Regions from separate parts of the Blautia sp. HCP3S3_G3 genome, predicted to be linked through region 4. Evidence: predicted binding sites of a transcription regulator. Region 4 holds the regulator's gene; each other region holds the start of a gene.
The links. Region 4 encodes HrcA, which represses chaperone genes, less so after heat shock. Its sites were predicted from a motif close to TGTTAGCACTCNNNNNNNNNGAGTGCTAACA; they were not measured.
Positions count from the first base shown of each region.

Region 1: the regulator HrcA is predicted to act here: its motif matches at 5,597-5,627, upstream of ACTNEW_RS07755 (Hsp20/alpha crystallin family protein).
Region 2: the regulator HrcA is predicted to act here: its motif matches at 6,257-6,287, upstream of htpG (molecular chaperone HtpG).
Region 3: the regulator HrcA is predicted to act here: its motif matches at 2,226-2,256, upstream of clpB (ATP-dependent chaperone ClpB).

Region 1 is NZ_JBQHXR010000006.1:24,012-32,331, forward strand. Features, by position in the region: gene ACTNEW_RS07735 (sensor histidine kinase) at 1-1,275, opposite strand, end outside; gene ACTNEW_RS07740 (carbohydrate ABC transporter permease) at 1,312-2,142, opposite strand; gene ACTNEW_RS07745 (carbohydrate ABC transporter permease) at 2,142-3,005, opposite strand; gene ACTNEW_RS07750 (glucose-6-phosphate isomerase) at 3,293-4,876, shown strand; gene ACTNEW_RS07755 (Hsp20/alpha crystallin family protein) at 5,107-5,541, opposite strand; gene ACTNEW_RS07760 (cytidylate kinase-like family protein) at 5,823-6,506, opposite strand; gene ACTNEW_RS07765 (amino acid ABC transporter ATP-binding protein) at 6,522-7,130, opposite strand; gene ACTNEW_RS07770 (amino acid ABC transporter permease) at 7,139-7,909, opposite strand; gene ACTNEW_RS07775 (hypothetical protein) at 7,954-8,106, opposite strand; gene ACTNEW_RS07780 (PucR family transcriptional regulator) at 8,314-8,320, opposite strand, start outside.
Region 2 is NZ_JBQHXR010000005.1:120,600-128,919, reverse strand. Features, by position in the region: gene ACTNEW_RS07540 (dihydroorotase) at 1-592, opposite strand, end outside; gene ACTNEW_RS07535 (cold-shock protein) at 915-1,115, shown strand; gene ACTNEW_RS07530 (hypothetical protein) at 1,249-1,503, opposite strand; gene ACTNEW_RS07525 (DegV family protein) at 1,578-2,417, opposite strand; gene ACTNEW_RS07520 (DUF5721 family protein) at 2,572-3,075, shown strand; gene ACTNEW_RS07515 (sporulation initiation factor Spo0A C-terminal domain-containing protein) at 3,235-3,591, opposite strand; gene htpG (molecular chaperone HtpG) at 4,004-6,088, opposite strand; gene ACTNEW_RS07505 (choice-of-anchor D domain-containing protein) at 6,404-8,320, opposite strand, start outside.
Region 3 is NZ_JBQHXR010000021.1:4,186-12,505, forward strand. Features, by position in the region: gene ACTNEW_RS13320 (alpha/beta hydrolase) at 1-685, opposite strand, end outside; gene ACTNEW_RS13325 (alanine/glycine:cation symporter family protein) at 730-2,127, opposite strand; gene clpB (ATP-dependent chaperone ClpB) at 2,346-4,940, shown strand; gene ACTNEW_RS13335 (DUF4250 domain-containing protein) at 4,937-5,110, shown strand; gene ACTNEW_RS13340 (HelD family protein) at 5,266-7,341, shown strand; gene ACTNEW_RS13345 (PsbP-related protein) at 7,844-8,320, shown strand, end outside.
Region 4 is NZ_JBQHXR010000001.1:115,252-123,571, forward strand. Features, by position in the region: gene ACTNEW_RS00565 (cyclic-phosphate processing receiver domain-containing protein) at 1-27, shown strand, start outside; gene ACTNEW_RS00570 ((2Fe-2S)-binding protein) at 129-317, shown strand; gene ACTNEW_RS00575 (TlpA family protein disulfide reductase) at 367-972, shown strand; gene ACTNEW_RS00580 (CD1871A family CXXC motif-containing protein) at 950-1,102, shown strand; gene ACTNEW_RS00585 (4Fe-4S binding protein) at 1,107-1,931, shown strand; gene ACTNEW_RS00590 (DUF1810 family protein) at 1,973-2,557, shown strand; gene ACTNEW_RS00595 (YrrC family ATP-dependent DNA helicase) at 2,557-2,754, shown strand; gene ACTNEW_RS00600 (hypothetical protein) at 2,702-2,914, shown strand; gene uidA (beta-glucuronidase) at 3,130-4,923, shown strand; gene hrcA (heat-inducible transcriptional repressor HrcA) at 5,208-6,251, shown strand; gene grpE (nucleotide exchange factor GrpE) at 6,270-6,938, shown strand; gene dnaK (molecular chaperone DnaK) at 6,978-8,320, shown strand, end outside.

The sequences.
Region 1 (8,320 bases), on a different contig from region 4:
ATATTCCAGTTCCCTCTCCAATGGGACTGTCATTTTTTTTATCTCCATAATATAGCGCAGAAGCATAGATAACTTTCCGCATATATCGTATGCGAGATCTGTTTCTCCGCTTGTGATCATAATCTGCAGATCAAACAGAATATTCTGGATAAAGTGAGGGGAAATCTGTGCCTGAAGCGCTTCATATTTCGCTTTTTCTATCTGTTTCATAGCAATCAGCTCTTTTCTTCTCCCGATTTCAATCTTTTCCAGCAGTTCATTAAATGTTTCCACAAACACTTTGAATTCCTGCTCATAATCCTCACTCTTAATCTGACCGACAGAATTCAGATATTCAATTCTCTTCATATCCCTGCGGAGACGTTCCAACGGTGCAAGCTGTACTTTTGTATAAAAAGAAACAACCAGTACAGCTCCAAGAAGCACGCACAGAATCAATCCAATACTGACATTTCTCCATGATTTAAATGACTGGAATATCTGACGGCTGTCATAATACACCGCAACATACATCCGGTTATTTAAGATTGGTTTTTTCAAAAAAACCATATCTTCTCCTACAATGTCCCTATCCATTCCCAAACAGTTCAGAATCTTTTCATTTATCGTTTCATATGGATAATAGATTTCTCCCTGCTCATTGTACAGACATACTTTTTCCTGCACACCAAAGATATCATCAATAGAATCACGGTCTACAACAATTTCAACATATCCCTGATTTGTTCCTTTGGATACATTATAAATCCTGCGTATTACTGACATTCTGCTCCTGTCAAGTCCTGGCATATTATTCCTGTTTTCGGTAACAAACCAGCAGTATGCATCATCCTGCATAATCTTATCAATTTTCTCCAGAAACAGGCTGTCTTCCCCCACAGATGCATGCGAATAATATCTCATACGCTTCTGATCATCCCAGATAAAGATTTTCATCTTATCCGCATTTGTGAATATCACAGAGTTCTGGACCACTTCTTCAATTTTCCGGAATTGCTGAATCCCCAATCTCTGTACAGAATCAGATAATGTCTTCTGCAAATTTTGGCTGGTTGCAATCTTCTTGGAAACATTGTCAATACTTTCCAGGTACAGTTCTACTTTTACTGCCTCTGTATTCAGAATTTCTACAGCATTGCGGTATTCTTCTCTTTTCAATTCCTTTAATAAAAATCGAAATATAAAAAAGGAAAAAAACAGGATAATACAGGCGATAATCACTGCAGCGCCCATCTGCATCCGAAATCTATAACTGATTTTTCTTTTGCTTTTCATTTTGTCTTAGCAAGTACGCCTCGGCATACCTGAATATTATTGTTTCACAGCTCCTGAAGTAAGACCGGATACAATATATTTCTGACCCATCAGATATACAATCACGATAGGAAGTGCTATTAATACAAGACTTGCAAATACAAGCTCCCAGTTGCTGCCATTATATTTCCCAAAATATCCGTATACCGTCAATGGTACCGTCCAATATTTCGGATTTGAGAGGAAATACAATGGAATATTAATGTCATTCCATATATTCATAAATGTAATAATCAGAACTGTGATGTTAATTGGTTTTAAAAGTGGAAGTACAATTTTGTAATAAACCTGAAAACAGCCTGCCCCATCTATAATCGCAGCTTCATCGATTGTCCGGCTGACTCCTTTGATAAAACCTGCATACAGGAAACATGCAAAAGGAAGATTAATTACAATATACATCAAAATTGCACTGGGTATTGTACCGTAAAAATGCATCGTCTTCAACATTTTGATCGTTGGAATTACCTGCTGCGGAATCAGCGAACCCATAAAAAAGAAATAATACAAAAAACTGCTGAATTTCCCTGTTCTTCTGACAATAATAAATGATGCCATAGATGCCAATGCTATATTAATTATAACACTTACTCCTGTAATTATCAAACTGTTCACAACAGCACGTATAAAATCCTTGTTGAATACCTGTACATAGTTTCCAAATAACCATTTTTCAGGCAAAGATAAACTAAATGCAGTTACCTCTATACTATTCTTAAATGACCCCAGTACCATGATCAGTAATGGAACCAAAAATACGCCTGCACACACAATCAGGAAAATATAAAGAAACAGATTTGTCAGTTTTCTTTTTTGTTTCATAGTCATTACGCTTCTACCTCCTGCTTACGCATTACAACCAAAAGAGGAACACAGATAATTGTAACAAAAATCAAAAGTACTGTATTCAAAGCTGTTCCCAGCCCCCAGTTTCCTTCACCGAACTTTTTAAACACCTCTGTAGCAAGTACCTGTGAAGCGCTTCCCGGACCTCCGTTAGTAAGTACAAAAACTTCACTAAATACCTTGATTCCGCCAATAAGACTGAAAATCACATTAATATTAATGGATGAACGTAAAAGAGGAATCATTACATAGCGAAGTTCCTGCAGGAATGTAGCCCCGTCTATTCTTGCTGCTTCATAAAAGGTTTCATCAATTCCCTGAATACCGGCAAGATAAATTGTCATATGATAACCTGTCCACTGCCAGATACTTACCGCAGCAATACTATACATGATAATTTTGCTGTCAACCAGCCATCTCTGCTGAAGGAATGACAGTCCTACCAACTCGAGTACATGGTTAAGCATTCCATTCGGATGCAGGATCTGTGTAAAAATCAATCCAACTGCGATAGTAGAAATGACTGCAGGAACATAAAAAATCATTCGGAAAATATTTCTTCCTTTCAATTTGGTGTTCACCGCAATCGCAAGAAGCAGTCCCAATCCATTTTTAAATATAACCACAACCACTGCATATTTCAGTGTGTTTACAAGACTTCTCGACAATTCTCTGTCCTGGAATATTTTAACAAAGTTATCCAATCCCACAAAAGATACCGAATTGTGAAAAGTGCTCCAGTCAGTAAAGGAATAGCCAATTCCAATAATTGCCGGTATTACGAAAAACACACTGTAAAGAAATAATGCCGGCCAGACCAGGCGATACTGATAAAACTTTTTCATAGTTGTCTCTCCTTTTCTCTATTTATGGTATCTTTATTATAAAGAAATCTTCTGCATACCCATACTCACAATCTTTCAAAATCATGTGGAAAAAACTGAACTGCTTATTCTTTTAATAGTGCATTAATTTTCCGGACAAGAAAAGATGTATTCTGTCTTCTATCTTCTGCCAAAACCTGTGATAAAATCTATCATTGAAATTATATGATTTTTTCAGTATAATTGCTGTAGAACTCTGTGATTCATTGATCATATGCAATCACACCAATTAAAGGAGGAATCGTATTATGGCAACATGGAAAAATCTGGATACACTTGCTTCCTACAGCAAGCTTTCCGGTCTGAAAGATCATGTAAATATCGCTGAGGCTATGTCCGGCGAAAAAGGCGCAGAGCGTGCATCCGGTTACAGCACACCTATGGCAGAAGGTCTGAGCTTCAATTATGCAGCCAAACAGGTGGACGAAACCGTTTTAGCTGCACTGGCTGAACTGGCTGACGAAGCCCAGCTTATTGACAAATTTGAAGAATTATATAACGGTGCAGTGATCAACACCGGAGAAAAACGTATGGTTCTTCATCATCTGGCACGCAGACAGCTGGGAAATCCGGTTGTAGTGGACGGTGTGGACAAGCGTGAATTCTACACTGCACAGCAGAAAAAAGCAGCCGATTTTGCAAACAAAGTCCATGCAGGTGAAATCACCAACGAAGCCGGTGAGAAATTTACCACTGTTGTTCAGATCGGTATCGGCGGAAGCGACCTTGGCCCCCGTGCTCTTTATATCGCTCTGGAGAACTGGGCAAAAGCCAACAATACCTTTAAAATGGAAGCAAAATTCATCAGCAATGTTGACCCTGATGACGCAGCTGCAGTTCTTGCTGCCACAGACCTTGCACACGCGCTGTTCATCGTTGTTTCCAAATCCGGAACAACCCTGGAAACCCTTACTAACGAAGCATTCGTAAAAGACGCCCTGACAAAAGCCGGATTAGATCCATCCAGGCATATGCTTGCTGTAACCAGCGAAACCTCTCCATTAGCAAAGAGCGATGATTATCTTGCAGCAATTTTCATGGATGACTATATCGGCGGACGTTATTCTTCCGTATCCGCTGTCGGCGGAGCTATCCTTTCCCTTGCATTCGGACCGGAAGTATTTGCACAGATTCTGGACGGCGCTGCTGCTGAAGACCAGCTTGCAACGAACAGAGATTTATTAAAGAACCCGGATATGCTGGATGCTCTGATCGGGGTTTATGAGCGAAATGTTCAGGGTTATCCTGCTACTGCTGTTCTTCCGTATTCTCAGGCATTAAGCCGCTTCCCGGCACATTTACAGCAGTGTGATATGGAATCCAACGGAAAAACTGTAAACCGCTTCGGCGAGCCTGTAAATTACGTAACAGGTCCGGTTATTTTCGGTGAGCCTGGTACGAACGGACAGCATTCCTTCTACCAGCTCCTGCATCAGGGTTCTGATATCGTTCCTCTGCAGTTCATCGGATTTAAGAAGAGCCAGCTTGGTGTGGACGTTGACATCGAAGACAGCACCAGCCAGCAGAAGCTCTGTGCAAACGTTGCTGCCCAGATTGTAGCATTTGCATGCGGCAAGGATGACGAAAACCTGAATAAAAAATTCAACGGCGGCCGTCCGTCCAGTATCATTATCGGTGACCAGCTGACACCGGCAGCTCTCGGCGCATTACTGGCTCACTTCGAAAACAAGATCATGTTCCAGGGATTTGTATGGAACCTTAACAGCTTCGACCAGGAAGGCGTTCAGCTTGGTAAAGTCCTTGCAAAACGTGTACTTGCCCACAATACCGATGGCGCTCTGAAAGTGTACAGCGACCTGCTTGATATCTGATCTATCAGAGGAAAATGTAAAACACTTTTCACTGACCTGGATCGTGTTTGAAAATTGCACTAAAAAGGCTGTATATCTGCAAAATCTGCGGATATACAGCCTTATATTTATATTAAGAGGTGCCAGTCATCCTCCATGGCAATTTCTTTCTTATCCAATCCGAATGTGGTTTCTGTAACATTCGTACTACAAAAAAGTTGTGTTAACTATTCACTGTCTCTGTTGAATCATCACTCGATCGTAATATAATGGTTCTTTTCTTCTACTGCTTTTTTTGCATCTTTCTTTGGTACTGTGAAACTCAGGATACCGTTTTCGTATTTCGGATGAATATCTTCTTCCTTTACATCCTTACCAACATAAAAGCTTCTCATGACATTTCCGGTGAAACGTTCCCGTCTGATATATTTGCCTTCTTCAGACTTTTCGTCTTTCTTACTGCTGGTTGCAGCTCCGACGGTAAGGTATCCATCTTTCAGTTCCATATGAATATCTTCTTTCTTAAAGCCCGGAAGATCGATATCTACTTCATAACCGTCTGCATGTTCTTTTACATCTGTACGCATCAGATTCTGGTTCTGTGCTGTCTGATGGGTTCTGTGCGGATAATCAAATCCAAAGAAATCATCAATTAAATTTTCTCCAAAAATACTAGGCATTAACATAAGTCATCGCTCCTTTTTTGTTTCTTTTTTGTTCTATGTGTAATATAACACTTATTATTAGCACTGTCAACAGGTGAGTGCTAATTTATTTGTGAAGAATTTGTGAACATAATTGTGAAGAATTACACAAAAAAAAACGGCACACAGACCACTACCTGTCCATGTACCGTTCATGATTATCTTTATTCTATTAATTCTCCTGCTGTTCATTTTCCGGAATCAACGTCTCTTCTCAGAATCCGTTATCCTTTTTCTAAGAATCAGCTTCCCTTTTCCAAGAATCAGCTCCCTTTTTCTTCTTCATTCAAAGACCGCTCTGATAAAATCATCTCCCGCGTAATCAAGCCTTTCAGGATCATGTACTCTTCAATTACTTTTACACACCGTTCCACTCCGACTTTTTCACTGTTCAGAGTCATGTCATAATTGACAGGATTTGTCCAGTAATTTCCATGTGTATAATATTTGTAATAGTCTGCCCTGTATTTGTCCGTATTCTCAATGGTCGCGGAAGCAACCTTGGCAGACACTTTCATTTTCTGCATGGTGCGCTCTACACAGAATGCGCGGGGTGCTTCTATATAAATGCTGACCACATTCGGTCTGTCTCTCAGGACATAATCCGCACATTTTCCTACAATTACACAGGATTCCTGATCCGCAAGGTTATTGATGATCTGTGACTGATACTCAAACAGCCGGTCATCTGAAACAAACTTTTCATTTCTTGCAATATACTGTCTGGACTTCGGGAGTCCCCGCAGAAAATTGGTAAAGCCTCCATTTCCGCGGATTCGTTCATTGATATCCAGAAACAGTTTCTCGTCAAGCCCGCTCATCTGGCTTGCCAGTGTCAGAATACGGTTTTCGTAGCAGTGAATCCCAAGATCTTTTGCAAGCATGGATGCAATTTCTTTTCCACCACTGCCAAAACCACGGGCAAAGGTCACAACAAATTTTTCCATTTCCAACGCCTCCCTTTACCCTGCCAGATATCTGCTGAGAAATTCTCTGGTACGGGTATTTTTTGGATTCACAAACAACTCTGACGGTGCCGCATCCTCCACAATATAGCCCTGATCCATAAAGATCGTTCTGGAGGAAACATCTCTCGCAAATGCCATTTCATGTGTCACAATAATCATCGTAAGCCCGGTAGTTGCCAGTTCTTTCATAACATTCAGAACCTCTCCCACCATTTCCGGGTCCAGAGCTGATGTAGGTTCATCAAACAGTAAAACCTCCGGATTCATACAAAGAGATCTCGCAATTGCCACACGCTGTTTCTGACCACCGGAAAGCTGCGATGGCTTTGCATTGATAAAAGGCGCCATTCCTACTTTTGACCGGTATTCATTGATTTCCCTCTGTACATCCCCGATTTCTTTGCCATGGTACATAATCTTGCCGCTGGTCTGTTTTTCCAGTTTGTTAATGCAGCGGAGCAGAGTAGATTTTCCGGAACCGGAAGAACCCACAATACAGATGATCTCACCCGGATTTACGTGAAAATCAATTTTACGCAGTACTTCATAATCTCCAAATGATTTACTCAGATCCTTTACGGATATAATCGCATCACTCATAATCTGCCTCCTTACGGATTATCCATATATTCGACTGCCAGCACATAATTGTCACTGCCTTTCATTTTCTTTTCCATGACAGCAAACAATCTGTTAAAGACAAAGCACAGTACAAAATAAATCACTGCGATCACAAGATAGGATTCAAAGTACTTATAATAGTTTCCACCAACTGTCTTTGCAGCCATAAATAATTCCTGTACGGCGATAACATTCAGCACAGATGTCATTTTCAGATTCGTCAGAAATGTATTCGCCATTTCCGGGATGATATTTTTGAAAGCCTGTGGAAGTACAATATAGAGCATGGTTTTCATAGGAGACATTCCCATTGCCCAGGCGCCTTCTCTCTGACCCAGATCGATAGAACCGATACCTGCACGTACAGTCTCTGCCATATAAGCTCCCGTATTCAGAACAGTGACCATAATACCTGCAACCAGAGGTGTGATTCCGGTATTTGCCTGTCTGAGTCCGTAATAAAGGACCATGGCCTGTACGATCATTGGGGTATCCCTGAAGAGTTCCACATATACCGAACAAATTGCTTTTAATATCTTAAAAAAGGCTTTCTTCAGAACATTGTCTCCCTGATTAATTTTCTGATCCTGAATAATTCCGACCACATATCCCAGAACAAAACCAAGAATCGTACCTGCTATGGCAATATAAAGTGTCAGCCAGGTTCCCTGGATAAACATGCTGGAATACTTGTGAGCAAGAAAAATCATCCATTCAAATGAATTCGACGGATCTTCCAGTGCAGTTGTTAAAAATCCCATGTTATCACCTCACGAAGATTAATTAGCTGCCGGCTGCTGGGTAATTACTGTGTCCAGTTGAACGGTGCATAAGCACATTCCATACCAACTCTCAATACCTCTTTCTCTTCTGCTGCTGCCGGAACTGCCATCGTCATACAAAGTGCTGCAGCAACCATACCTGTAGTTGCGATTCTGGTCCAATTATTTTTTTTCATAACAAAATCCTCCTCTGTACTGGCAACAAAAAAGGCGCTGAAAGAAAATTTTCATTTTCTTCAACGCCTTTGTTGTCGTGTTGAACCTTATTATACTCATCGGGCAATTTTCGTCAACTTTCATTTTGCACAAAATTATTTGTCTTTTTGCACAGTAAAAATTCATGATATGGGTATACACGTATTGTTATTCTCAAACACGATGTACTAGGAA
Region 2 (8,320 bases), on a different contig from region 4:
TTTCATCGTCATTCATGCATCCGTTTCCCCGCAGGTCGATGTCCTCACAATGAGCCAGCACAGGCACATCATGCTCTGCAGCCAGCTGCATTCCTTCCCGGTAAATCCGTGTGTTCATCACAGACTTGCCATCTTCCGAAAAAGCACAGGCACCGGCCTGGATCATTCCTTCCATATCAGCCAGTTCTTCTCCGCTCTCTCCTTTCGTAATGGCACCCGCCTGCAGAACGTGAATTCCGGCTACCTGGGCAGCTTTGTTTTTTACATAACGGACTCTGTCCGGATTATCAATAACAGGAGAAGTGTTCGGCATCGCTACTACAGTTGTAATCCCTCCCCTGGCTGCTGCTCTGGAACCGGTCTCAATGTCTTCTTTATATTCCTGTCCCGGATCGCGGAAATGTACATGCAGATCAATCAGTCCGGGAAGGACCAGACAGCCATCTGCCTCAATCAGACGGTCTGTTTTTTCATTGTACTCCAGATTATCACCAACTTTTTGAATTATTCCTTCATCCAGATAAACATCACCAATTTTGTCCATTTTAGTTGCCGCATCAATCATACGGCCTCCGCGAATAAGAATACCCATTGAGCGATTCCTCCCTGTTTTTCACTATTTCGATAAATTGTTCATCATTTTTTGTCCTAATTATTCTTATCATACATCATACACGAAATCAACAATTTAATAAAGCATTTTTTCAACATTGACCGCTTTTCATTTTTTGAGGGAAACAATTCAGAATCATCTTGACAATTCCAATTGTTGGCGCTATAATCAAGGCAACATCTATATTAATTGTTTATAAAATCACTAGTTTTTAGAGGTTATATTACATAATATAGTCTGTAAAATCTGGTGATTTTTTCGTCCAGATAACTTTTCAACTTATTTTTATGGAGGTATCATCATGAACAAAGGAACTGTAAAATGGTTCAACGCAGAAAAAGGCTACGGTTTTATCACCGGTGAGGATGGTGCAGACGTATTCGTTCATTTTTCTGCAATCAACGGAGAAGGATTCAAATCTTTAGACGAAGGACAGGCTGTTACTTATGATTTAACAGAAGGCGCTCGCGGAATGCAGGCAGCTAATGTTACCAAATTATAATTAAACAATTATAATTTCATCATAAGAATATACGGGCGCCTTTGCGCGTGACTTATTCACAACTACAAAAAATCCCCGGTTCTGCCGGGGATTTTTTTTACCTCATCATTTTCTGTACATTCAGGCAGAACCATTATTCTGCATCTTCTGTATTCAATGCTGTCAGATAATCATCCAGTGCTGATGTATTCATTTCTGTGACGATCTGCTCTGTTGTCTGATCTTCTGTTACTTTATCATGAACAGAATATCCGATCCAGGCAACTGCTGCCACGCAGACTACTAATGCGAGGATTTTCTCCAGTCTGAGGACTCTTTTCTCTCTCTTCATGATTTTCTGACGGTTTGCTTTTTCCTGTTTATAAGCATCCACTTTCTTCTGGCTCATAATTCCAACTTCCTTTCTCTGTCAGCCGCAAAATCTGGGTTTATTATACCATAATCTCTGTCAAAAGAAAAGTATCATATTACAACAATCACACCACCGTCATTTGCATACATACTGCTCACTCCAGCCGTGTCCAGAACGATAATGCGTGCAGTCTCGATCCGTTCCTGGATAGCTTCCTTAAGCAACTGTGCACGTGCTGCACAGTTACAATGACTGATTGCAAGCGTCTTTCCGGCACTGTCTGCTGTTTTTGCCACAACATGCTCTACCATTTTTACAAGTGCCTTATTCATTCCTCTTGCCTGATCAAGCTGGCAAATGGTTCCTTCATCCGTGGAGCCCATGACAGGTTTGATTTTCAGCGCATTAGCCACAAGCGCCTTTACCGTACTCAAACGTCCGTTTTTGCGAAGAGTCTCCAGGTTTTCCAGAACAAAAAAGGTATGCTGTTCACTAATATAAGTTTCCACATGCTCCACCACTTCTTCAAATGACATGCCAGCTTCTTCACATTCCTGAATTTTCAGCGCGATCAGTGTCTCTCCGACTGATGCGGAACGGGAATTAAATACATGGATTTTTTTGTCTTCCTGTTCTTCCAGATACAGATTTCTTCCCAGTACCGCACTGTTATAAGATCCGCTTAATTCTGCCGATAAAGTCACGGCATATACATGTTCTGCCCCGCACTGATAGGCTCTCATATAACGTTCCGGTGAAGGGCATGCAGACTTGGGACATTCCGGGCATGCAGCCACTTTTTCCAGAAATGATTTCTGATCAAATGTTTCATCATCTATAATACTGTCATCTCCAACCATCAGGGTCAGAGGAACGGATTCAAACCTGTCATCATTCTTCCACTCATCGAGAAGTTCTCCGCAACTGTCCATCACAATTTTATAGCTCAATTATATTGTCCTCTTTTCCGTAATATGTAGTTTTAAATACCACATCTATCTTAACACATGCCTTTCTGTTTGAAAAGCCTTTTTCGGAAAAACTCTGTTCTTTTTTTTCATTCTGATTTATAATAGAAACAGAAAACTCGGAAGGACATAAAAAATGCTGGCACTGAAAATAACAGATCTTAAAGAATTTATGAATCAGCTCCTGATTGGAACAACTTTTGACCAGTTTGAGCTGGTGGAAGCAGATATCACTACATTTAATCGCTTTTCCATCGATGGAAAAATCCGACAGGACTTTTTTGATTCTGACCAATGCAGTATCCTGAACCAGAATAATATTTCCTATTCCTCCTGGAAAGAAACCAAACCCTATTGCTATTCTGTCATACGCGGCAAACGCACGCCCCTGCATTTCAAAATTATCTTCCAGCTTCCGGTACGGCAGATACAGAATGTTTATAAAAATCAAACCCTTTCCTTTTCTCCGGAAATGATCAGCGGAATGTATCTCAATCTCCAGTATAAAAACAAAGAACTTTTGTGTACCACCGGTATTTCTCTGAATACCTTTTTGCCTGACAAAACACCGGAGCATCAATGGGATACCATGGTGAAAGATTTTTTCCACCGCCACAATATTATTTTTGAGGAATTATAACATTATTTTCGTTTTTTAAGATATGTTTCTCTTCTGACGTACTCATGCATTTTTATATGATTTTTTTTCTGGCGAGCTCAGCCATTTTTTATATGATTTCTTTTCTGACGAGCTCAGCCATTATTTTATAATTTCTTTTCTGACGAACTCAGCCTCTTTTTATACAAGTTCTTTTCTGACGAACTCAGCCTCTTTTTCATTGCTCGTCAGATAATAAGCCAGCATATCCACAAATTCACTGTTGGTCGGTTTGTAAATCAATGGATATCCGGCGATACTGTCCAGATAATCTTTATTTACTGTCCAGCAGACATTGATCAATGTTCGTATATCATGTTCCACATTCATAGGAGTCGATTTAAATTTCTTCGCCAGATACGGATAAATATCCTTTGTAATCCTGATCGGACGTTCCTGCGATTCCATCGAAATTTTTACTGCTTCTGCCACAAAGTAATATCCCTTATACTTCGATGTTGCTCCTAATTTTCTGATTAATCTGTATATTTCTTTCATAGTACTCCTCCACAATTGCAGCTTCAGTCATGATTTCTTTACTATTTGTCCATCATATTTCTGAGTTCTGCTTTTCTTTTTTCTATATCATACGACAAAAACATGAAATTTTCGATTAATCTAGCAAACTCTATTAAATTCGACAAATTTAGAAAAGATTCTTCCTTTGTCTGTCAGAATATAATACCATGATAGCATACGCATTCTTACTCTTTTTGTCAAATAAAAAAGGATTTGTTTTATATTTTCATACAAAAAAGTTTTGATACAGATTTTTATATGAGAAAAAATCTCTTATGCAAATTTTCATATAGAAAACTCTATTATTCGAATTTTCACATAAAAAGAGCTTTTATGCGGATTTTCACAGTCCACATAAAAGCTCTCTTATTTTCCTTCCAAACAGAGGCAATTATTTTGTAAGCAGCATCAGAATTTCATTGCTGCGCTGAACAAATTTGGTCATTTCTTCCGGAGACAGCTGCTTATGGCTGAGCATTGCCAGATCATAAAGCTGTTCACAGATTACCTGGGTGTGCTCTGCATCACCATGTTCTGCCACATACTGTACCAGCGGATGATTTGCATTCAGGATCAGTGTTTCTTCACCGCCAAACATTCCAGGATCCATTCCATACATGTTATACATCTTCATCATATCCTGCATACGACGGCTTTCTTCAGAAAGTGTCATCATAGCTGCAACGGAAGCATTTTTCAGTTTTTCTACTTTCACTTCCAGGTTTTCTTTGTTCAGATGTTTGCGGAACAGCTCTGTCAGTTTATTAGCAGTATCTTCATCTGCACTGCCTTCCTCTCTCAGTTCTTCTGTTACATCTGCATCAATACGCTTAAACTGTATCGTCTGATCTTTCTGCTCCAGATGTGAAATAAATGGAGAATCAATATTATGTTTCAGGATCACGGCATCCTTGCCTGCTTCCTTAAACATATTAATGTACTGGCTCTGCTGCACCTCGTCTGTTACATAGAAAATCGTCGTTTTCTCCGGTTCTTTATCATCGGAAGACGTATCCTTGTTTTCTTCAGAAGTATTCTCTTCTGCCGCTTCTGTTGTTTCTGTTGTTTCTTCTGAGGAAGCTTCCGCTTCTTTCTTATTCTCTTCGATGCAGTCTTTTAAGGTCAGATATTTTCCATCAAGGTTTTTGAACAATACATAATCGCTGACTTTTTCTGCAAATTTGGAATCTTTGATGCATCCAAATTTTACGAACGGGCTGATATCATCCCAGTATTTTTCATAATTTTCTCTGTCAGTCTTACACATGCCGGTAAGTTTATCTGCCACTTTTTTCGCAATATATTCGGAAATTTTCTTCACAAATCCATCATTCTGAAGAGCACTTCTGGATACATTCAGCGGAAGGTCCGGACAGTCAATCACACCTTTCAGAAGAAGCAGGAATTCCGGGATAACTTCTTTGATATTATCTGCAATAAACACCTGATTGTTATACAGTTTAATCGTTCCCTCAATAGAATCGTATTCTGTATTGATCTTCGGGAAGTATAAAATACCTTTCAGATTAAATGGATAATCCATATTCAGATGAATCCAGAACAACGGCTCTTTGTAATCCATAAACACTTTACGATAAAAGGCTTTGTATTCTTCATCCGTACAATCATTCGGATGTTTCATCCATAATGGATTTGTATCACTGAGAGAAACCGGACGTTTATTGATTTTTACTTTTTCCTTTGCAGGTGAAATCTCAACGATTTCCTTCTCGCCATTTTCGTTTTCTTTTTCCTCTGTTTTGGCATCTTCATGAATGTGTTCTACAACAACATCATCTTCTCTCAGATCCGCTTCATCGATGGTCTCATATTCCTGCTCTGCATTTGCTTTGGAAAGATAAATATTCACCGGCATGAAAGAACAATATTTCTCAATGACTTCTCTCATACGATACTCATTTGCAAATTCCAGACAATCTTCATTCAGGAAAAGGGTGATTTCCGTACCAACGGTATTTTTATTGCCTTCCTGCATATCATACTCTGTACCGCCATCGCAGCTCCAGTGAACCGGTTCTGCACCTTCTTTGTAAGAAAGTGTATCAATATGCACCTCATCAGCTACCATAAATGCGGAATAAAATCCAAGTCCGAAATGACCGATAATCTGATCATCTGAAGTTTTGTCTTTATATTTTTCAAGGAACTCTGTTGCACCGGAGAATGCGATCTGGGTAATATATTCTTCTACCTCATCCGCAGTCATACCTATACCATTATCAATAAATTTCAGAGTTTTTTCTTCCGGGTTCACAATGACCTGGATGCTCGGTTTGTATTTATCCGGAAATGTATATTCTCCCATCACTTCCAGCTTACGGAGTTTCGTAATCGCGTCACATCCGTTAGAAATCATTTCACGGGCAAAAATGTCGTGATCTGAATACAGCCATTTCTTAATAATCGGGAAAATATTGTCACTGTTAATTGATAAATTTCCATGTTTTGCAGCCATGGTTTACACACTCCTTTTTCTTAAATAAATTTATGATATCCACACAGGCAATCGTATCCGGCAAAATATCCGCAGACACAGATATCCGTATACAAAATCGTCCGGCAGATTCTTTTCTTTTTTGTCTATGCACTATACTAATACGGTTCTGTCCAAATGTCAAGAAGAATTTAGCACTCATTTTTATTGAGTGCTAATAATTTTATAATTAAACCAATCCATTGTCTTAATTTCTGACAGCAAAAGGGACAATGCTCCTGCACTGTCCCTCTTTCTCACTGCCTGTTTCATTAAAAAACAATCATTTCCAATATCTTATTTCTTTTTTTTGCGATAAACCAGTATACCTGCAATACAGATAACTGCAGCGATCAAAATCACTACAAGCGGAAGAATCGGCGTATCATCTCCTGTCTGAACAGCACTTCTCTGATTTGCTCCCGGTGTAGGAGTCACGGTCGGATCAGCAGCCTGTACAACGCTGAAAGCCACCTTCCTGATATCCTGTTCTCCGGTATTTACCCAATTGCTTCCATCATATTTCTGGCGATTAAAGGTAACGGTCAGAGTATATTCTCCGCTTCTGCCCATTCCAAAACTTGCGGCGTATGGCGCAGATGTCCAGGTATTGGTATTGATCACAGACCAGCTGAACGGCAGGTAACGGATATCTCCCTTACGCGGGCTCTTATTATCCATTCCGGCACCGACTGCAGTGAAAGAAATGGTGGACTTCGTGGTATACTGTCCATTCGGAGTAATTCCTGTAATCTGATTATCCTCTGCGGATACAACGCTTGCCTCGTATGCATTCACCGTTACTTTTACCGCTGTTACCAGACTGATATTATCCGGATTCGTCACACCTTCCGGCAGAGAAACCGTACCTTTTACAGAAAACGTCTGAGCAGCCGTGCTGGCAGGATCATAACTGCATCCCTTCACATCCCATGCCACTTTTGCTTTCATTTCTCCGCTGCTGGTCTTAATCACAACCGTTGACGGAAGTCCAAAAGCTTCTGCTGTTTTTTCAGTTCCATTATCAAGTCCGCTGATATCGCCGGGTTTCTGGATTTCTACTAATTTTACAGGTGTATCCTTCTTTGCTGCAACGGCAATGGATGCAAAGAAAGATACCGATGTTCCCGCATCATTCGGAACAGAAATCTCTTCTGTAAAACTGTCTGTCAGATTCAATTTGGGCTGTACAGTAAAGGTACAGCTTGCACCAGGCTCCAGTTCATAGGAAGACAGTTCACTGATCTCGAATCGGTCACTTACCGGCTGTCCCAGTGTCTCTTTTACATTTCCAGCATTCGTAACAGTTACTGTCTGAGCTTTTGGAGCTGTCTCATATCCTTCCTCCACAGTTCCAAAATCCAGACTGTCAGGAGTAATCGTCAGCAAATGGTTCTCTGCCTGAGTAACTTTAAAGGAAACTGTCACATCCCCAAGCGCCTCATCTTTATCACTTACAATAGAGAGCACATCCGAATAGCTGTTGGCACCAAGCCCAATCGTCGGCTGAATGGTAAACTCTGCATTCTCTCCCGGTGCAAGTGTTGCTTGTGAAAGAGCGTCAATCACATAATAGTCATTTTCGCTGACCGGCTGTACCAGAGTAATTTCTGTACTTCCTGTATTGGTAATCACGACCGTCTGCGCTTCCGGTGCTGTCTCATACCCTTCTGTTACTGTACCAAAATCCAGCAAATCCGGACTTACCGAAACAGAAACTTCTGTTTCCTCACCATCACCGTTTCCTGTATCGTCAGGTTCTGTATTTTCTCCGGAATTGTCCGGGTCTGAAACAGGTTCTTCTGCCTGCCCGTCGATATCCGGCTCTTCTTCCATATTCAATTCTTCCGAAATATTCTCAATAATCAGACTCTCTTCTATCGGATCTGCTTCTGAAACATTCTCTTCAGAAGCTGTATCTTCCTGTTCCTGGACAGTAAGCACTGCCTGGAAGGAAACTTCTGCGCCTTCTTCACTCGTATAGGTAATTGTATCCTGATAGGTGCCGGCAGCAATTCCCTCTCTCGGAACGATCCAGAGAGAAATTTCTCCGTCGGATTCCAGCGGTTCCGTAATATCCTGTACCATAAAGTGTTCCGGGCTGATACTCTCAAAGTGTAAAGTTCCTGTTCCGGTATTCTTTACTGTAACAGTCTGGTATTCCACGTCTCCAACTGCATCTGACGCAGCAATTCCAAAATCCAGAATTCCGCT
Region 3 (8,320 bases), on a different contig from region 4:
AGAATACCGGCGGATAAACATCAGTAATACGGTTCAGCACATTGATCTTCTCCAGTTCTTCATCAGAGCCCTGTTCAGGAAGGAAATCCTTCATCAGTTCCAGTGCAAGCTGTTGGTCGGGATCGCCATTTTCCAGTGCATAGACACCACAGTTCAGCGCAATGGCTGTCAGCGCAAAGTTTTCCGGAACTGTAAATTCGTATCTTGCTGCATAATCAGGATTGGTGCAGATACCGGCATAGAGACCGAGAAGATGAGCTCCTGCAGAATCGCCTACGGCAAAGATTCTTTCTGTGTCAAAATGGTATCTTCCCGCACGTTTCATGACCCATTTGCACACAAGGTTCAAATCCTCCAGAGGTGCCGGGAACTGATGCTCGGGAGCAAGACGGTAAGTGAAATTCACAACTGCAAAACCGCGCTGAGCCAGACTCATGCAGTAATACTGATAACGCTCTTTGTCACCATATACCCATCCGCCGCCATGCACGCTGATGATCACAGGAAGATCCTCTCCTTCAGCCTGCTTTGGACGGTAAACATCCAGTTTCTGAATATTCCGGTCTTCGTGGCTGTAGACAATATTGTCCCAGCGCTCTACATCCTCCGGTGTATTCATCAATGCGTCTCTTTCATCATCACTTTTTTTAAACTCTGCTCTGAGTTTATCACTTAATTCAGACATTTCATTTCCTCCATGATTCTTATATGATACAGGATTGTTTCCTGTTATTTATTATTTTCGTCGTTCTGGAAATACTCTCTGGTGAGCTGTATAACAACCGGAGCCAGAAGAAACAGTGCAATCAGGTTGGGGATTGCCATCAGTCCGTTGAAGGTTTCTGCGATACTCCAGATCAGACCAAGGTCAACGGTAGCTCCAAGAAGTGCAACCAGTGAGTAGAGTACCATAAACGGCCGGATCGTTCTGCTTCCGAGAAGAAATTCCATACACCGTGCTCCGTAAAGTCCCCATCCAATGATGGTGGAGAAGGCAAAACAGCACATGGCAATTGCTGTAAAAATAGAAACCCAGTTGCCGTAAACAGCTGTAAAACCGGAAATAGTCAGTTCTGCACCTGCGGCTGATCCATAGGGAACGTTCACTCCGCTTAAGAGAATGACAAGAGCCGTGAGCGTGCAGATCACGATGGTGTCCATAAATACTTCAAAGATTCCAAAAAAGCCCTGTTTCACAGGTTTGCGTGTATCCGCACAGGCATGGGCGATCGATCCTGTACCAAGACCGGCTTCGTTGGAAAAAATACCGCGGGAGACACCTTTTTTCATGCTGAGGAAAAAGCTTCCCACAATACCGCCTGTTACTGCAGAAGGCTGAAAAGCACCTCTGATAACAGAAGCAAAAACAGCCGGAACCCGGTTGATGTTCAGAAGTATCACGCCAATTGCAAGGATGATGTAGATCAGTGCCATAACCGGAACCAGTTTTTCGGTAACTTTTCCGATACGCTTGATACCGCCGAGAAGAATCAGGCCGACAAGAATCGTGATGACGATGCCGATGATCAGGCAGCTGATGCAAACTCCGGACTCGGAAATCACATGGTAATTGAGCAGCGCGGAATTGATGGCTGCAGTAATGGTATTGACCTGTGTGGCATTTCCGGTTCCAAATACGGCAAGTACACCGAAAAGAGCAAACAGGTATGCAAGAAAGATCCATTTTTTGCCCAGACCGTTTTTGATATAGTACATGGGTCCGCCCACCAGGTCTCCCTGTTTATTTTTTTCACGAAAATGAACGGCAAGCGTTACTTCGGAAAATTTGGTACACATACCAAGCAGGGCAGAAATCCACATCCAGAATACAGCGCCTGGTCCGCCGATTGCGATTGCTCCGGCAACTCCTGCAATGTTACCGGTTCCTACGGTAGCAGCAAGTGCCGTACAGACAGCCTGGAATGGAGTGAGGGCACCGTCCGCCGCTTCTTTCTTGCGGAACATTCGCCCGATCGTGCATTTCATAGCGTAGGGGAATTTGCGAATCTGAATAAATCCGGACCGGATGCTTAAATACAGACCGACACCAATGATGCAGATCATAGCCGGTACACCCCAGATGAAATCGTTGACAATACTGTTGATTTTTTCAATTGTTTGCAGCATATGAACCTTCCTTTGTATAAAATGATGAAATGGAATAGAAAAATTTTAGCATAAAATGGGGAAAAAGTACAGAATTTTATAGAAAGAACAATTAAAGAAATTAGCACTCGCTCAAAGAAAGTGCTAACAAAACACTTGACACAGGAAAAGAAAAGTGTTATATTCCACATAGAACAGAAGAAGAACGAAATACGTTTTTCATATAAGGAGGAAAGCCTATGAATATCAGTAAATTTACACAGAAATCCATTGAGGCTGTCCAGAACCTGGAGAAAGTCGCTTATGAATACGGCAACCAGGAAATCGAGCAGGAGCATCTTCTGTATACTCTTCTGACACAGGAAGACAGCCTGATTCTCAAACTGATCGAGAAGATGGAGATTAATAAGGAATATTTTCTGAATACAGTAAAAAAAGCCCTGGATGCAAAAGTAAAGGTATCCGGCGGAGAACTCCGCTTCGGCCAGTATCTGAACAAGGCTCTGGTAAGTGCCGAAGATGAAGCGAAGGCCATGGGAGACGAATATGTTTCTGTGGAACATTTGTTTTTGTCCATTCTGAAACAGCCAAGCCCCAGTATGCAGAAAATCCTTAAGGAATTCGGCATTACCAGAGAACGCTTTCTGCAGGCTTTGTCCACAGTCAGAGGCAATCAGCGTGTAGTCAGCGATAATCCGGAAGCTACTTACGATACACTGAACAAATACGGCGAGGAACTGGTAGAAAAAGCCCGCAATCAGAAAATGGATCCGGTGATCGGCCGTGATGCGGAGATTCGGAATATCATCCGTATTCTTTCCCGTAAGACCAAGAATAACCCGGTTCTGATCGGGGAACCCGGCGTAGGCAAAACAGCGGCGATTGAAGGGCTTGCCCAGCGTGTTGCGGCAGGAGATGTTCCGGAGGGACTTAAAAATAAGAAGATTTTTGCCCTGGATATGGGAGCTCTGGTGGCAGGTGCCAAGTACAGAGGCGAATTTGAGGAACGACTGAAAGCAGTTCTGGAGGAAGTGAAAAAGAGTGAAGGAAATATCATTCTTTTCATTGATGAGCTTCACCTGATCGTAGGTGCCGGCAAGACCGACGGTGCCATGGATGCAGGCAATATGCTGAAACCCATGCTTGCCAGAGGAGAACTGCACTGTATCGGTGCCACGACGCTGGATGAATACCGTCAGTATATCGAAAAGGATGCAGCTTTGGAACGCCGTTTCCAGCCTGTGACAGTAGATGAGCCGACAGTAGAAGATACCATTTCCATTCTTCGTGGACTGAAGGAACGCTATGAAGTTTATCATGGTGTCAAGATTACCGACAGTGCTCTGGTAGCAGCGGCAACACTGTCCCACCGATATATCACTGACCGTTTCCTTCCGGACAAAGCCATTGACCTTGTGGATGAGGCATGTGCTCTGATCAAGACCGAATTGGATTCCATGCCTACCGAACTGGATGAACAGCGGCGCCGGATCATGCAGATGGAAATCGAAGAATCCGCGCTCAAAAAAGAAACAGACAGCCTGAGTAAAGAACGTCTTGCAGATCTTCAGAAGGAACTGGCAGAGATGCGGGATGCCTTCAATACCCAGAAAGCACAGTGGGATAACGAGAAGCATTCGGTGGAGAAACTGCAGAAACTCCGTGAGCAGATTGAAGATGTCAACAAACAGATTCAGAAAGCCCAGCAGGACTATAATCTGGAAAAGGCTGCAGAGCTTCAGTATGGGGAACTCCCGAGACTGCAGCAGCAGCTGGAAATTGAAGAGCGTAATGTAAAAGAAAGTGACCGCAGACTGGTTCATGAGGCAGTGACGGATGATGAGATTGCCAGAATCATTTCCCGCTGGACCGGAATTCCAGTGACGAGACTGACCGAAGGAGAGAGAACCAAGCTTCTTGGCCTGGAAGAGCAGCTTCATAAGCGTGTGATCGGACAGGATGAAGGTGTCCGCCGTGTGACGGATGCGATTCTCCGTTCCAAAGCGGGAATCAAGGATCCTACCAAGCCAATCGGTTCCTTCCTGTTCCTTGGACCAACAGGCGTCGGTAAGACAGAACTTGCCAAGACTCTGGCGGAAACACTTTTTGACGATGAGCAGAATATGGTCCGTATCGATATGAGTGAGTATATGGAGAAGTATTCTGTATCCAGACTGATCGGAGCGCCTCCCGGATATGTAGGATATGAGGAAGGCGGCCAGCTTACAGAGGCAGTTCGGAGAAAACCGTACAGCGTTGTTCTCTTTGATGAGATTGAGAAAGCACATCCGGATGTATTCAATGTCCTTCTTCAGGTGCTGGACGATGGAAGAATTACCGATTCTCAGGGAAGAACTGTGGATTTCAAGAATACGATTCTGATCATGACTTCCAATATCGGATCTCCGTATCTGCTGGAAGGCATTGATGAAAACGGTGAGATCAGACCGGAAGCGGAAGAACAGGTGATGAATGACCTGAGAAATCACTTCCGTCCGGAATTTTTGAACCGTCTTGATGAAACAATTTTATTTAAGCCCTTGACAAAAGACAATATTGGTATGATAGTAGACTTACTGGTAAAAGATTTGAACAAGCGTCTTTCTGACCAGGAACTTTCCCTGGAACTGACCGATGCAGCCAAGAAGCTGTCTATTGAGGAAGGATATGATCCGGTTTACGGAGCCCGTCCGCTGAAACGTTATCTGCAGAAAAATGTGGAGACGCTCGCTGCAAGACGGATTCTGTCCGGTGATGTCCATACCGGAGACACAATTGTGCTGGATGTTCAGGATGGGGAGTTCATCACAAGGATAAAGGATGGCAACTCATGATACCAAAAGACCCTGTCATTTTGTTAAGTTACGTGAATACCCAGCTTCGGGATTACTATGATTCCCTGGAGGCTCTCTGCACCTGCAGAGGATTGAAGAAAAAAGAACTGGAAGAAAAGATGGATTCCATCGATTATCATTACGATGCGGATACCAATCAGTTTATATAGGGTATCAACAGCAAAAACCCCCGGAAGCATTCTTCCGGGGGTTTTGTGATGCAGGATTTTACAAGAGCATTTCTTTCTATACTTTTGCGTGAATATGGGATATAATATAAAAATGCCATGTAAGATCATACAAGAGTAAGGGGAATCGAACAATCATGACAGAAAGCAGAAAATATCTGGAACATGTGCTGAACAGTCTTCACAGGAGAATCGCGGAAATCAATGCTTCAATCGCAGAGGGCGAGAAGGAGATTGAAAATATGCATGAATACTACTGGGAAAACTATACAGAAATGGACCAGTATGGATACGAAAATTTTGACAATCAGCAGGCATTGCTTCATCAGGTAAATGCCAACCAGGAAGAACGGCAGCGGCGCCATCGTTTTCGCAAGATGCTGGATTCGCCCTTTTTCGGAAGAGTGGATTTCCGTTTTGAGGGAGAGGAAGAAGCGGAAACTTTTTATATTGGAATCGGGAATTTTGCAGAAAAGACAGGAGGGATTCCACTGGTTTACGACTGGCGTGCTCCTGTGAGCGGACTTTTTTACGATTATGACAAAGGTCCGGCTTCCTATACGGCTCCTGCCGGAGAAATTACCGGCGAGATTACATCAAAATGGCAGTATAAGATCCGCGGAGGAAAGATGCTCTATGAATTTGAGAGCGATATCAAGATTGATGATGAGATTCTAAAAGCAGAACTTGGCAGTAACGGTGAGGTACAGCTGAAAAATATCATCCGAACTATTCAGAAAGAGCAGAATGCCATCATCCGTAATACAAAGGATAAAATACTCGTGATTCAGGGTGCAGCCGGAAGCGGTAAGACCTCTATTGCGCTGCACAGAATCGCTTATCTTCTCTATCATGACCGGAACAACCTGAAATCCTCCAATATTCTGATCCTGTCTCCGAATAGTGTATTTGCGGATTATATTTCTCATATCCTTCCGGAACTGGGAGAGGAAAATATTCGTGAGATGAGTTTTGATCTGTTTGCTTATCGGGAACTGAAAGATACGGTTTCAGACTGTGAGGACCGTTATGATCAGATTGAGCGTTCCATTGCGCATCCTGGTAAGCGGGATTATTTCCACGAAAAACAGTCTGTGGAATTCCTGAACAGTATGGAACGGTTTTTCCTTGAAATGGAAGATGAACTGATGCGCTTCCGGGATGTGGAATACAAAGGACACGTCAAAACAGAAAAAGAGATCATAGAACTGTTTTATTTCAAATTTATGGATATTCCGCTGCTTTCCAGAATGGATGCGGTGGCGGAATATTTTATTGATGAAGTGGAGACGCTTCGCGGCGGCGATCTTCCGGATGAGGAACGGGAAGCACTGAGAGAAAAATTCATGAAGATGTATGAGACCAGAGATCTGTATGTGCTTTACAGCGAGTTCCTGAAAAGAGAGGGATATCCGGGACTTCCGAGGGTTGGCTTTGAGAAGCGGAGACTGCGTTATGAGGATGTTTATCCGATGCTTTATATGAAATACAGCCTTTTCAGAAAGAAGGGAGACAGTCATATCAAGCATCTTGTGGTGGATGAAATGCAGGATTATTCCAGAATGCAGTATCTGATTCTGAAGAAAATGTTTCCCTGCAGGATGACGATTCTCGGAGACAGGGCACAGACGATGGATGAAAAAGTACAGGATGTGCTGGAGTTCCTGCCGGGAATTTTCGGAAAAGATATCCGCAGAATAGTCATGAATAAAAGTTACCGCAATACAGTGGAGATTGCACAATATGCCAATCAGCTTGCCGGTATTACAGATATGGAATTATTTGAACGTCATGGAGCTCCTGTTGAGGAAAAAGAATGCAGTTCTATGAGTGAGGCTCTTGAGAAAGCATTGGAATGTCTCCGGATCGGAGAGGATGCCTATGAGACGGCTGCAGTGATTCTGCGCACGGAAGGAGAAGCCCTTGCGGCTTATGCGTTTATGAAAGAACGGATGGAGCAGAAAGGGTTTGACACGGAGAAAATGCTCACCTATATGGACCGCAACAGCTCCAGCTTCCGCAAAGGTCTGACAGTTACGACGTTTTATCTTGCGAAAGGCCTGGAATTTGACCAGGTATTTTCTGTTTTTCCTGTAAAAGATACCACACCGCTGGTAAAGCAGGCACGGTATATTGCAGCCACCAGAGCGCTGCATGAACTTCATATGTATGAGTATAAAAAGGGAAAAAAGATTATGCGTTCAGAGTATTAAACAATAAAGGTGATGCGTTCAAAGCATTAAAAAATAAAGGTGATACGTTTCGAGCATTCAAGCATAAAAAAATAATACGTTTAGAGAACTTGATCGTAAAAAAGATATTACAGATATTTTACAGAATTTTTATATCATAAGAAAGTGCTCTGCATTGCCTTGTAATATAAAAAAACTCTGGGCAGGATTATATAAGGAGCCATATTTACTGCAGTTGCTTTGCGGATATTTCTGTGAAAATCTGTCCATACTATGGAGAGACGAAGGGTTGTTAAGCAAATGCTGCAGCGGTTTCGGAATTCAGTGGGACACAGGATTTTCACAATACCTGCGGTAAATTTTATTGACAGTTTTGTCATAAAATAATAAAATAAACAGGAATTCTGGAAAATAACAGAAAACAGTCAGTGCACGAAGTTATGCAGAATGTATGATTCCCGTGCATTGCGAAGCGTGTTGCTGGGAATGGATGAAACAGTAACAATGATTTAAGGAGGCTACTATGAAGAATAAAAAAGTACTTGCGATACTTGCAATGGCTATTTCCATGTCCTGTGTATTCACGGCCTGTGGATTTGGCAGCAAAGAGGAGGAACAGGTGGTAGTAGATGTGACTCCTACACCGGAACCGACGGATGTGCCGGATCCTACACCAACGATCGCACCTGATACACAGACAAGTATTTATACATCCAGGGACAAAACAATTTCCATGAAACTGCCGGATGCCACCTGGGCGAATAAGACTGATGAGACAGATATGGTCAGCTTTGAATCTCCGGAACAGGGGAAAATTCTGATTCTCCATGGAGCAGGGGAAGAAGATATGTCTGTGGCTGTGATTCCGAGTACCGAGGATATGGCGGTATCCTTGGAACAGGCATCGGACCTGGTGCAGGGAACCGATTTTGAAATACAGAATTATACGGCGACAAACACAGACGGCATTAACGTTTACAGTTATGTGACCAAGATGCTG
Region 4 (8,320 bases):
AGGCTGATCAGGCGGTATCTGGTATAAATGGTGTCAATGGATTAGGAACATTTTGGAGCCAGGGCAAAATATCATTTGATTCCAGTGTCATATGATTCTGGTATCATGAAGCATAGGAGTGATTGTAAATGAAAAAAGATAAATTTGCGTGTAATTGCAAAAGCATAACTTATGGAATGATCGAAGATGCTGTTAAAAACGGAGACAAATCCTACGAAGAAGTGGAAAAACGTCTTCGCTTTGGCACCGGTTGCGGAAAATGCAAAGAATTTATCCAGTACCTTGTCAGGGATTTACTGACAGAGGAAGGACGGTAAAATGGAAAACAGGGATTTCAATGTTTTCTGAATGAAGGAGATGAATGATATGAGAATAAAAAAGTGGCTTTTTGCCCTTTTTGCCGGTGCAGTCCTGCTGAGCGGGTGCACCGGTAATGACAGTGAGACCGAGAAAAAAACAGAAACTGTGTCTTCTCAGGATAATAAAGAATCTTCTGATTCCGGTATGTCCTCCGGAAAATCAGATGCACTTCCTCTTCCGGTTGCCTTTGAGGCAAAGGACATGGAGGGAAACGAGGTTACTTCCGGGGTTTTTGCGGAATCGAAGCTTACCATGATCAATGTATGGGCGACTTATTGTAATCCCTGCCTGAATGAAATGCCGGATCTTGGGGAACTTTCCGGTGAGTATGACAGTGAAGAGTTTCAGATCATTGGTATTATCAGTGATGTGCAGGATGGGGCAGACCAGAGTACGCTGGAAAAGGCTTCCGGGCTGATTGAGTCGACCGGAGCAGTTTACCCGCATTTACTTCTGAATGAATCCCTGTATCATGCGATGCTGACAGACGTGACGGCAGTTCCGACTACTTTTTTCTTCGATGATCATGGAATGATAATAGATACTGTCGTAGGTTCGAGAGATAAAGATGCATGGAAGGAAATGATCGATGAGCTTCTGGAAAAACAATAAAGGCTGCAGATGGCTTGCGGGAATGATTGCCGGTATTTTGTTTCTGAGCATCGGTGCGGCACAGGGGCAGTTGGATATCATCTGGAGAAAGGCGGTCATGATCTGCCTGGAATGTATCGGGATCGGGTGAAAAGATGAAAAGGTTAAGAATGGCCGTTCAGATCATATATACCATTTTGAGTAATGGGTATCTGTACGGCTTTTTAAATGGAAAAATCTATCAGGGAAATTTGAAATATATTTGCGCGCCGGGATTGAACTGCTATTCCTGTCCGGGAGCTGTGGGTTCCTGTCCGATCGGAGCATTGCAGGCTGTTTTGAATGAGCAAGGCTTCCGGGTGCCTTTTGCAGTGATCGGATTCTTTTTTCTGTTCGGCAGCCTTCTTGGGCGTTTTGTCTGCGGCTGGCTGTGCCCCTTTGGGCTGGTTCAGGATCTGTTACATAAAATTCCTGTTTTCAGAAAGAGAAAAAGACTGCCGTTTCACCATATTTTAAAGTATGGGAAATATGTGGTACTTGCTCTGCTGGTATGTGTCGGTTCCACGTTTTTGTTCAGTGGATTTGCAAAGATACCTGCTTTTTGTAAGTATCTTTGTCCATCAGGGACTTTATTTGGAGCATTGCCGCTCCTTGGGGCGAATGGGCAGCTTCGCAGCCAGGCTGGTCTTCTTTTTTTCTGGAAGCTGGGGATTTTACTGGTGATTCTGGTATTGTCAGTGAAAGTATATCGGCCTTTCTGCCAGTATCTTTGTCCGCTGGGAGCCGTTTACGGGTGGTTCAACCGTTTCAGTCTTGTACAGATTCACTGGGAAAAAGAAAGGTGCAGCTCTTGTATGGCATGCAAAAAAGCATGTCCGATGGATCTTTCTCCGGAGGAAATATCAGTTTCGCCGGAATGCATACGCTGCGGGAAGTGCACTGCAGCCTGCCCGGAGAAGTGTCTGCATTTTAAAAAGTAGTAGAGGGAAGAGCAATATTTTTAAGCGGCAGGGAGAATAATATGGAGAACATGAATGGAAAACAGGAAGAATACAGGAAGAAAAGCATTACGCAGGACACAAATGTAAAACATGGAAATACAGGAAAATATCACAACAGACCAGATGATCTTCAAAAATATATAAAAGCTCAGGATATGTACTTTGATGGAACTGGAAAAACTGTGTATGAAAAAGCGCTGGAAGAAATAAAAGCGGGGAATAAAGAGGAACACTGGATCTGGTATATATGGCCGCAAATTGAGGGCCTTGGTAAATCTTTTTACTGTGAGAAATATGGTGTGCCTGGACTTGAAGGCGCAATGGCATATTTAGAAAACAGGACCCTTCATGATCGTTTGATGGAGATATCTTCAGCTTTGCTGGAATTAAATACAACAGACCTGTTGTCAGTAATGTGGCAGGTTGACTGTATGAAAGTCAGAAGCAGTATTACACTTTTTTATGAAGCGGCAATTAGAATGTACGGAGCGGATTCAGAAGAAGTAAAGCTGTTTGTGAATTTGCGGGATAAGTATTTTGGAAGAATTGGATTTTGTGACAGGACTCTTGAAATTCTTAATGATAAGCAGGAAAGGTTGGATTAATGGAGTACTTGCGTTGTGTGGTGGAGAAAATTACATACCAGAATGAAGAAAATGGCTGCACAGTATTAAAGTGTGCCGTAAAGAAGTATCACAATCTGGTCACGGTTGTGGGTACCATGCCGGATACACATGTGGGTTCTGTTCTTGGATGGATTCTGGAAAGGGGATGTAAAGTATGGAAAACAGTTTTCTGTTGAGAAATATGAGGAGACTCTTCCGGTAACGTTTTATGGAATTGAAAAATATCTGGATTTCGGTTTGATCAGGGGTGTCGGACTTAAGTTTGCGAAGCGGATCGTAGAGAAATCCGGGAAGGATATGCTGGATGGCATCAAGGATGCAGAATTAAAAATGTGAATATCTTCGCGGAATATCCTGAACAGGATATTTCCATAAGATTCCGGAAAAAGGGACATGGAATTCTCTATTTTTATTGCAACCGACATGGGATGATTCCGTGAAATACCAAAACCGTCATATCAGTGATTCCTACGGAGTTCGGACTGATACAGCAGTTATAAAACATGAAAAGCATTTTATAAATGTCCATTAGAAGAAAGGAAAACAATATTATGAGAACATGTCAGATGTTATATCCAAGAGATACAGAATCTCGCCGGGCGGTCAGCATGGACGGGATGTGGAAGTTTCAGCTGGACGAGAAGCAGTGCGGTCATGAGGAAGGATGGAAGTACGGGCTGCCTGCCCCGGATATGATTCCGGTGCCAGCCAGTTTTCAGGATTTTTACACAGAAAAGGATATCCGGGAATATACCGGGGATTTCTGGTATGAGACAGACTTTTTTGTGCCTGGAGAGTGGGAAGGAAAAGAGGTTGCAGTCAGGTTTGGCTGTGCTACCCATCGTGCGGAAGTGTATGTGAATGGAAACAGAGTAACGGTGCATGAAGGCGGATTTTTACCGTTTTCAGCAGTGGTGACGGATATTGTCCGCTACAATTCCTACAATAAGGTGGTAGTTCTGGTGAACAACGAGCTGAATGTAACCAGCATCCCCTGCGGAGAAACAAAAGTTCTGAGAAACGGCAAAAAAATGAGCAAGCCATATTTTGATTTTTATAACTATGCAGGGCTTCAGAGACCGGTGAAACTGATCGCATATCCCAAAGAACATATTGAAGATTTTTCTGTAGTCCATGCCTTTAAGGGGCAGGATGCCATTGTTCAGTACTGTGTGGAAACAACAGGACAGCATAAAGTTATCCTGGATGTTTATGATGCGGACAGACAGAAGGTAGCTTCCGCAGCAGGAAAAGAAGGAAAGCTCCTGATTCCGAGAGTACACAAATGGAATGTGGGTGACGGTTATCTGTATCGTTTTGTGATACGTATTATGGATGGAGAAAACCTGATCGACGAATATTTTGAACCGATCGGAATCCGTACCGTGGAAATAAAAGGAAAAGATATTCTTCTGAACGGGGAGAAGATTTATCTGAAGGGCTTCGGAAAACATGAGGACAGCGACATTGTAGGACGGGGCTTTAACATTGGAGTCATGAAACGGGATTTTGAGTGTATGAAATGGATCAATGCCAACTGCTTCCGTACCTCTCATTATCCGTACAGTGAGGAAATTTATCAGATGGCGGATCGGGAAGGGATTCTGGTGATCGATGAGGTTGCTGCTGTAGGCCTCTTTAAGAGCGAGACGAACTTTGCGGAAGCAAGTACGGGAAAACAGACAGCATTCTTTCAGGAAGCGACGATTCCCAGGCTCCTGGAAAACCATCTGCAGTGTGTTGAGGACATGATCTGCAGGGACAAGAATCATGCCTGTGTCATTGCCTGGAGCCTGATGAATGAGCCGGAGACGACAGATGAGGCAGCTGTACCTTATTTCCGGAAGGTGTTTGACCGGGCTGGGGAGTTGGATCCGCAGAAGCGCCCGAGAACCTTTGCCATGATCATGAACTCCCAGCCGGATACCTGCAAATGTTACCAGTTCAGTGATTTCCTGTCCTTTAATCGGTACTATGGATGGTATGTGATGGGCGGCTATGAGATTTCAGATGCGGAAGAGGCGTTTCACCGGGAGATGGATGCGTGGGAGGCACTGGATCTCAATAAGCCTGTGGTATTTACAGAGTATGGCGCGGATACCTGTGCTGCAGAACATAAGCTTCCTTCTGTAATGTGGGGCCAGGAATACCAGATTGAATATCTGGAAATGTGCCACAGGGTCTTTGACTCGTATGATTTTATTACCGGTGAGCTTGTCTGGAACTTTGCAGATTTCCAGACAACGGAAGGCATCATGCGGATGAACGGCAATAAAAAAGGAATTTTTACAAGGGACAGACAGCCAAAGGAAGCTGCCTATTACTTAAAGGAGCGGTGGCATTGAATTTGGAGGACAGGGAAGAAGTTCCTCAGAAAATGATCGACAGGGCGAATGTACTTGGAAATCTCATATCAACCCGGACAGAATTTTTGCAGCAAAAATTTCCAAGCCTTTAAATATGAAAATACTGCGTAAATATACATTATCATCTAATGTACCACTATAAAAAATAAAAAAATTTTCGTTTCTTTATTGACAAAACACAGCAACGGTGCTATCTTAACAATGTAAATGTTAGCACTCCTTCAAAATGAGTGCTAACAAAGCGGGCAGAAAGGAGTGGAAACATGGAAGAAGTGCTGAGTGACCGTAAGAAAAAAATTCTGAAGGCCATTATTAAGACATACATGGAGACAGGCGAACCGGTTGGTTCCAGAACGATTTCCAAATATACGGATCTGAATGTCAGCTCTGCTACCATCCGCAACGAAATGTCCGACCTGACAGACCTGGGATACATTGTCCAGCCGCATACATCGGCAGGCAGGATTCCCTCTGACAAGGGCTATCGTCTTTATGTAGACGAACTGATGAAAGAAAAGGAATCAGAAGTTGCGGAACTTCGTGAGCTGGTACTTGAGAAGACGGACAAGATGGAGAAAGTCCTGAAGCAGGCTGCGAAGCTGTTGGCGTCCAATACCAATTATGCGACTATGATTTCCGTACCGCAGTACAGCGGCAGCCGCCTGAAATTCATTCAGCTGTCCAGAGTCAGTGAACTGCAGCTTGTAGCAGTTGTGGTTTGTGAGAATAACGTCGTCCGTAATCAGATTATTAATCTGGATGAAGAAATGGATGATGAAACGATTTTGAAACTGAATCTTCTTTTAAATACCAATCTGAATGGTCTGCCCATCCAGGATATCAATCTGGGGATGATCGCAAGACTGAAAGAGCAGGCAGGTATACACAGCGGTGTGGTAGCCACCGTACTCGACGCGGTTGCAGCTACGATACATGTGGATGAAGAAGATATGGAAATATATACGTCAGGCGCTACGAACCTTTTCAAATATCCGGAGCTTTCGGATAAGAGCAAGGCTACCGAGCTGATTTCCACTTTTGAGGAGAAGCAGCAGCTGGCAGATCTTGTGAAGGAACGGCTTGCAGATACGGATAATACCGGAATTCAGGTTTATATCGGCAATGAGTCTCCGATCAAGACTATGAAAGACTGCAGCGTTGTGACAGCCACTTATGAACTCGGGGAAGGCATGACCGGAACCATTGGAATCATCGGTCCCAAGCGAATGGATTATGAGAATGTCGTAGATAACCTGAAGACTCTGAAAGTCGAGTTGGATAAGATATTCAGAAAAAAGCTGGAATAGAAAGGCGGTAGAAAAAGAGTGTCAGAAGAAACAAAGAACACATCTGAAGTGCAGGAAGAAGAAATTCTTACTTCTCCGGATACAGAATCTGCAGCAGAAGAGGAAACAGCAGAGCAGAATACTGAAGAAACAGCAGAAAATGCTCAGCAGAATGAACCGGCAGGAGAGGAAAACGAAGAAACTGCACAGGAATCATCCGAAGACGGACAGGAGACAAAAACCAAAACATCCTTCTTTGGAAAGAAGAAAAAAGAAAAAGACAAATTCGAACAGCAGATTGAAGATCTGACAGACCGGTTAAAACGAAGCATGGCAGAATTTGACAATTTCCGCAAGCGTACCGAAAAGGAAAAAGCAAGCATGTATATTATCGGAGCAAAGGAAATCGTTGAGAAGATTCTTCCGGTTGTTGATAACTTTGAGAGAGGTCTTGCACAGGCTCCTGAGGGAGATGCATTTGCAGACGGAATGAAAATGATCTACAAACAGCTGCTGACAACTCTGGATGATCTTGGCGTAAAACCGATCGAAGCAGTTGGTCAGGAATTTGATCCGAATTTTCATAATGCAGTGATGCATGTGGAGGATGAATCCGTCGGTGATAATATCATCGTGGAGGAACTTCAGAAGGGGTACACATACAAGGATTTTGTTGTGCGCCACAGTATGGTAAAAGTTGCGAACTAATTATTTTATATAGATTTATAAATACAGGAGGAAATTATCATGGGAAAAATCATTGGTATTGACTTAGGTACTACAAACAGCTGTGTAGCAGTTATGGAAGGTGGTCAGCCTACCGTTATCGCAAATACAGAAGGTGCAAGAACAACACCGTCCGTAGTGGCATTTACAAAAACAGGAGAGCGTCTGGTAGGTGAACCTGCAAAACGTCAGGCTGTTACCAACGCAGAAAAGACAATCTCTTCTATCAAGAGAGAAATGGGTACAGATTACCGTGTAACAATTGATGACAAGAAATATTCTCCGCAGGAAATTTCCGCAATGATCCTTCAGAAACTGAAAAAAGATGCAGAAGGATATCTTGGAGAAAAAGTTACAGAAGCAGTTATCACTGTTCCGGCGTATTTCAATGATGCACAGCGTCAGGCAACCAAGGATGCAGGTAAGATTGCAGGTCTTGATGTAAAACGTATCATCAACGAGCCGACAGCAGCAGCGCTTGCTTACGGTCTTGATAACGAAAAAGAACAGAAGATTATGGTATACGACCTTGGCGGCGGTACATTCGATGTTTCCGTTATCGAAATCGGTGACGGCGTTATCGAAGTACTTTCCACAGCCGGCAACAACCGTCTTGGCGGTGATGACTTTGACCAGAAGATTACAGACTGGATGCTTGCTGAATTCAAGAAAGCAGAAGGCGTTGATCTGAGCAATGATAAGATGGCTCTTCAGAGATTAAAAGAAGCTGCAGAGAAAGCGAAAAAAGAACTTTCTTCCGCAACAACTACCAATATCAACCTTCCGTTCATCACTGCAACAGCAGAAGGACCGAAGCACTTCGATATGAATCTTACAAGAGCAAAATTCGATGAACTGACACATGACCTGGTAGAAAAGACAGCAGAGCCGGTTCGCCGTGCACTGTCTGATGCAGGTATTACAGCAGCTGAACTTGGTCAGGTACTTCTGGTAGGCGGTTCTACACGTATCCCGGCTGTACAGGACAAAGTAAGACAGCTGACAGGCAAAGAGCCGAGCAAATCTTTGAACCCGGATGAGTGTGTAGCACTTGGTGCTTCCGTACAGGGCGGTAAACTTGCAGGTGATGCAGGCGCAGGCGATATCCTTCTTCTGGATGTTACACCGCTTTCTCTGTCCATTGAGACCATGGGCGGTATCGCAACCAGACTGATCGAGAGAAATACAACAATCCCGACCAAGAAGAGCCAGATCTTCTCCACAGCAGCAGATAATCAGACAGCTGTAGATATCAATGTTGTACAGGGTGAGCGTCAGTTTGCAAGAGATAACAAATCCTTAGGACAGTTCCGTCTGGATGGAATCCCGCCAGCACGTCGTGGTGTTCCGCAGATCGAGGTTAC